Sphingobium yanoikuyae: one gene and its partner. The protein of the gene in region 2 interacts with the protein of the main gene of each other region in a pairwise test. Links are inferred from orthologs where the notes say so. Each region holds a gene or a part of one and is shown on either strand. Other genes may lie near its edges.

Region 1 (3,020 bases), 1.8 Mb from region 2 along the record:
ACGCTCAGCACGCCACAGGCGACGCGGCCGCCGGCATTACCGGTCGGGTCGCTCTTGTAATCGTCGGCCTGGGCATGGATCACGATGGCCGCGCCATCGGCATCCAGCAGCGGCGTCGCGCCGTCGCTGATCGTGCCGCCTGGCACGACATATTCGATCTCGCCGCTGCCGTCAGGCTTGGCCTGCATGTTGGGCATGTCGCCCATATGCATGCCCTGCGGATTATCCTTGCCATGCTGATGGCTGGTCGGGTTCCAATGCCCCCCCGCGCTGGTGAAGTCCGGCCCCGTACAGACGCCGGTGGTGTGGATATGCACCGCGTGGATGCCCGGCGTCAGCCCCTGCGCCTTGACCACCACATGCAGGCCATCGCCTGCCTGGGTCACCACGGCGGTGCCGCGCGCGCTGCCATCGCCAGCGGCCAGCTTGGCCTTGGCGGTCGGCGCGGCGGGCGCGCTCTGGCTGGTCGCGGCACAGGCCGTCACGGCAGCGAGCAAAGGCAGGGCAAGGAACAGGGCGGCGGTCTTCATGGCAAACTCCCGATCACGGAAACAACTGCGCGAACGCGGCAGACGCGTCTTTGTTGCCGATCCGATCCGGTTTGTCATGCCCTTCTGCATATCGTTCGCAATAAAAGCAGGGAGATAGCATGGCATCCATGCTGACGCCCCTCCTTCACCGCCCCCAAGAGCCGTCCGGAGGCAATAGCCTGAAATCGCGATGTGTCATATGTCAGGCCGAAGCCCGGTAGCAATCCGGATCGCAGCGTTATCGGTTCGCCCCGGCAAATAGCTGGCCGGCCATGAGCGCAGACATGATCAGCCGCCCATGCGCCGATCGTCTACGCTGCCCAGCACATGACATGCCGGACAGATATCCATTCCCCCCCGGATCGCGACAGACTCCAACGCACGACAGGTCAGCGCGCGCGACGCAGGACAAGAAAAAGGGGCCGATCTTGCGACCGGCCCCTCTTCATATTCCATCCCGAAGGACGGAAATTTCTTACTGACCCGAACCCGGACCGTAGCTGATTTCCACGCGACGGTTCTGGACTTCGCGAACGCCGTCCGCGGTGTCGACGCGCGGCTTCGATTCACCGAAGGCCTGGGTGGTCATCACACCGTCAGGGATACCCTTCGAGGCGAGATAGGCCTTGGCGGCGTCAGCGCGACGCTGCGACAGACCAACGTTGTACGAGGCTGCGCCCGAACGGTCAGCGTGACCGGCCAGCATGACCTGGGCGTTGCCGCAAGCGCTGTAGGCCGAAACCGCGTTGTCCAGAATGGTGGCGGCGTCAGGCGTGATGTCCGACTTGTCCCATTCGAAGAAGACAATGTACGGCCCAGGCGAGCATTCCGGCGCCGGCGGGGGCGGCGGAGGCGGCGGCGGGGGCGGCGGGGGCGGCGGGGGCGGCGGGGGCGGCGGAGCAGGCTCAGCCGGAGCGCCGAAGTTGTAGGTCAGGCCGAGCAGCAGGCTGTGCGTACGCAGCTTGGTGCTGGCTTCCGAACCGGCGGGGCCACCGATGGTGGTGTAGGCCGGGATCAGCTTGATGTCGTCCTGGTTGAAGAAGCGATACTTCAGCGAGACGTCGACATTGTTGGTGACCGGGTAACGCACGCCGGCGATCGCCTGCCAGGCGAAACCGGTGTCGCTGTCGTTCACCAGGTCGTTGGCCAGCTTGCCACGCGACACGCCGACACCGCCGCCGACGAAGCCCTGCAGGCCGTCATCGGGACCAAAGTCGAGCAGGCCGTTCAGCATGAACGAGAGGGCCGAGGCCGCACCGCCGAAGCCGCTATCGTCGAGGTCGACCTTGGCGCGCTTGTAGGCAGCTTCGGCTTCGAGGCGGAAGCCGCCGAAGTCGTAGCCGATATTGGCGTCGAAATCATAACCCTTATGGTAGTCAGCCGCCACGGTGTTGCTGGCTACGGTACCGTTACCGGGGGTGAAGGTGATGTCCTGATCTTCAACGATCATTACGCCGGCGTCGACGCCGACATACCAGCTGTTGTCGCGCGCCAAGGCCGGGGTGGCCAGGGCACTGGTCGCAAGCGCAGCCGCGAGGGCAAGCTTCCGCATTTGAATTCCCCTTTCAAAAGTGTCACGAAGGACTGCTGAAACCATGTATCGGCAAGAAGGTTTCATGGCAAGTCCACAATTCGTGAAACCGTTGCAAAAATAACGCAGTAGGGACATCCCCCAGGCTCGCCTCCAAGCTAATACCTACCCCTCTCCATGAAAAGATCGCCGATACTCCAGAATTACATGGAGATCAGGCCATGAGCCTGCAAAGCGGCCAATATCGCGGCAATTGCGCCACGACTCTCGCTATCGACGGTCGTTCCACCGGTTGGCCCGGTGATCGCGGGCTGGCGCGCGCCGACAATTTGCTGGCCGGCGACATAAAATCCTTCGCTGCGCACCGCATCATCCCGCCATGCCGTACCGTCATGCACCATGGCATGGCCGCGATCCGTCACCGCCAACCGCAATCCGGCGCGTGGCGCGACGAAACGCCAGCCGCCTTCGGTCCAGCCAGCGACATGTTCCTGCCGCCCGGCCCAGGCACCGCTCGCCCCCGCCGCCACGATCCAGCATTGCCCGGCAACCGGCGCCGTCGGCGGCACAGCCAGGTCGGCGCTTTCCGCCACCCCGTGCAGCAGCATGTCGATCCGCGCCAGCGCCTCATTATGCATGATTTCCTTCTGCGCCTGCCCGGCATGGAGCAGCGGCAGCGCCCAGCGATCGCTCGTCTCGTTCATCATCCTCGCCTCCTCACAGCAGCATCTCGATCATCCCCGGCCGCCCCAGCGCCCGCGTGCCGACCTGCCGCACGTCCATGCTCAGCGGCCCGCTCACGCCATCCATCGCGATCATCGCCGCATCATAGGTCCAGCCCGGTTCCGTCACCTCGGCCCGCCGCACCAACCGCGCCCCGTCCAGCACCCGCAGCTCATAGCGCTCGCTTTCCTCCGCCAGCGGCACGTCGCCACCACTGCTCCATCGCCATCCCGCCC
Region 2 (2,920 bases):
CAGCATCGGCGCAACCAGGAACACCGCATTGCTGCGGACCAGCGCCGCCATGACGACGATCAGCAGCGCCAGCACCCAGCACAGCGTCCGGGCCGGCCGCGCGGCGACGAGCCCTTCCTGCACCGCCCCGATGATCGCCACGGCCAGCAGCAGCATCACCGCCATCATGATGTCCTTGGCGATGTTGACGCTCATCATCAGCAGCATCGGCTGGGCCGCGAGGAAGATCATGCAATAGGCGCAGAGCCACCGGCCGCGTCGCGCCGGCAGGCTGGCCAGAAGCGCAACGCCGCAGCCGTAGAAGATCGTGTCGAAGGCGAAGATCGGCCCGGTGCCCGCGCCGAACAGGGTCAGCGCTTCCCAGATCCGCGCCATCAGCGGCGGATGCCAGTCGTTGAACCGGCCGGTGACGATCTGATGATATTGGCTGTTGCTGTCGCTGTTCGGCTCACCGGGAAAGCGCAGGAGGAAGAAGGCGAGAAACAGGAACAGGCAGACGCCCACCAGGAGCCACCTGTTCATCAGCAATTGCCCAAGACCCCGACCAGAACCGCCCTTGACGACTTGCATAAGCCCTCCGCGATCAGTTCATCGCCTGATCCCTAGTTTCGGGCCTTCATCAGAATATATTGCAGCGCAAAAATAAAGATCAGGAAAAGCGCGTATGATCCCGGCGTTCGCGCCGAGGGCTCATAGCCAATCACCCGCGCGCCCATGCAAAACGCCCGCCCTTCCCTGTGGGGAAGAGCGGGCGTTCCGATTTGCTGGCTGGAAAGGCTTATTCAGCCTTGGCAGCGGCCTTCTTGGCGGGAGCCTTCTTCGCCTTGGGCTTTTCCTCGGCGGCAGCTTCCTCAGCCGGGGCTTCGTCCTTCTTGGCGGCAGCCTTATTGGCCGGAGCCTTCTTGGCGGGCGCTTCCTCGGCTTCGGCCTCGGCGGGCTCGGCCTTCTTCTTGGCAGCGGCCTTCTTCGCCTTGGGCTTGTCGTCATGATCGTGGTCATGGCCGCAGCCCGGACCGTGGACGTGGGGCTTCAGATCGCCATCTTCGGCTTCGATCGCAGCTTCCAGTTCTTCGCGGCTGACAGCGCGGTCGCTGACTTCCGCCTTTTCGAACAGGAAGTCGACGACCTTGTCCTCATAGAGGGGCGCGCGCAGCTGGGCGGCGGCCATCGGATCCTGGCGGACATACTGCACGAAACGCTCACGATCCTGCGGGCTGTACTGCTGGGCAGCCTGCATGATGAGACGGTTCATTTCATTGTCCGAAACGACGACATTGTTGGCCTGGCCGATTTCCGACAGCAGCAGGCCCAGGCGCACGCGGCGCACGGCGATGCCGCGATAATCTTCCTTCTCGGCTTCCATTTCGGCCAGAGCGGCTTCCGGATCGGCTTCATGGCTGGCTTCATGCTGAAGCTGCTGCCAGATCTGGTTGAACTCGGCTTCCACCATGCTCGGCGGAACGTCGAAGTCGTGCGAAGCGGCCAGCTGGTCGAGCAGCTTGCGCTTCATGTAGGTGCGGGTCAGGCCGTTATGCTCCTGCTCGATCTGGCCCTTGAGCAGATCCTTGAGCTGGTCGAGACCTTCCAGGCCCAGCGACTTGGCGAAGTCGTCATCGAGCTTGGGCTTGTCGGCGTTCAGCACCGACTGCACGGTCACGTCGAAGGTCGCGGCCTTGCCGGCGAGGTGCGCGGCGCCATAATCTTCGGGGAAGGTGACTTCGATGGTCTTTTCTTCGCCCTTCTTCACGCCGCCGAGCTGTTCTTCGAAGCCGGGGATGAACTGGCCCGAACCGATCTTCAGCTTCACGCCTTCGGCCGAACCGCCTTCGAACGCTTCACCGTCGACCTTGCCGACGAAGTCGATGACCAGCGTGTCGCCGTCCTTCGCCTTGTGGCTGGCGGCATATTCTTCCAGAGCGCCCTGCTGGGTGGCGATGCGGCCGGCCTGTTCCTCGACCTGCGCGTCGCTGACTTCGGCAGTCAGGCGCTCCAGCTTCAGACCGTCGATGCTCGGTGCTTCGATCACGGGCAGAACTTCCAGTTCCACCTTGACCTGCGCGTCCTTGCCGAACTCAAAGCTTTCGTCCAGCTCGACCGAAGGCTGCATCGCGGGACGCAGCTTCTGGTCGGCGATCAGCTTCTGAACGCTTTCCTGGATGGAATTGTTGAGCGCGTCACGCTGCAGGCTTTCACCATGCATCTTCTTGACGAGGTTCGCCGGCACCTTGCCGGGGCGGAAGCCGGGCATGCGCACCTGCGGCGCAATCGCCAGCACTTCCTTCTCAACGCGGGCGTCGATATCCTTCGACGTGATGGTCACGGTGTAGGCGCGCTTCAGGCCCTCGTTCAACGTCTCGACAGTCTGCATCTCTTCTCTCAAACGCTTTCTTAGCTGAATCTCGTTGGCGCCGGATCAAGCCAAGCCTGACACTGGTGCGGGCGAAGGGACTCGAACCCCCACATCTTGCGATACCAGAACCTAAATCTGGCGCGTCTACCAGTTTCGCCACGCCCGCATCGGTCGCCGGTCGGCGCGGCATAGAGAAAAGCATTGGCGAGAGCAAGGGATATGGATGCATTGGTGGAACCGGCGTCCTTGCCCGCGCGTAGCTTCTTCTTTGCAGGAGAGCATAGCATGGCCACCCAGCCCGATCCAGCGCCCGACACCCTGCCCCCGCCCGACCGGATCGAACCCCAGTCGCCGCCCGAAACGCCGCCCCCCGCGACTCCGGACGAGACTCCGATCAACGAGCCGCCCGAAATCATCCCCAGCGAACCCGATTATGACCAGCCCGACAGCGCGCCGGACGAGGTTCCGCCTGACATAATTTCGTAACCACGCAACAAAAGAAGGCCCCTGAAAACTTTTTTGCAACAGGGTGGAACTTTTTATGGCGGATTACGGAATATGCGTAATCAC

What was found.
Region 1: the proteins of tig (region 2) and HH800_RS04305 interact in binary tests that used the Escherichia coli proteins (3 or more experiments, as listed by UniProt). The link is inferred for Sphingobium yanoikuyae from one-to-one orthologs.

The regions. Positions count from the first base shown.
Region 1 is NZ_CP053021.1:810,597-813,616, reverse strand. Bases 45-2,991 are described here. They hold HH800_RS04305 (OmpA family protein), read right to left. Parts: upstream 2,083-2,991; coding sequence 1,006-2,082; downstream 45-1,005. Other genes in these bases: HH800_RS04295 (hypothetical protein), read right to left, coding at 2,779-2,991; HH800_RS04300 (DUF2793 domain-containing protein), read right to left, coding at 2,265-2,768; HH800_RS04310 (superoxide dismutase family protein), read right to left, coding at 45-530. Also shown: more of HH800_RS04310, read right to left, coding at 1-44; more of HH800_RS04295, read right to left, coding at 2,992-3,020.
Region 2 is NZ_CP053021.1:2,616,879-2,619,798, forward strand. What follows is about bases 74-2,920. They hold tig (trigger factor), read right to left. Parts: upstream 2,369-2,920; coding sequence 779-2,368; downstream 74-778. Other genes in these bases: HH800_RS12825 (hypothetical protein), read right to left, coding at 74-522; HH800_RS12840 (hypothetical protein), read left to right, coding at 2,636-2,836. Also shown: more of HH800_RS12825, read right to left, coding at 1-73. UniProt on the Escherichia coli protein: Involved in protein export. Acts as a chaperone by maintaining the newly synthesized secretory and non-secretory proteins in an open conformation.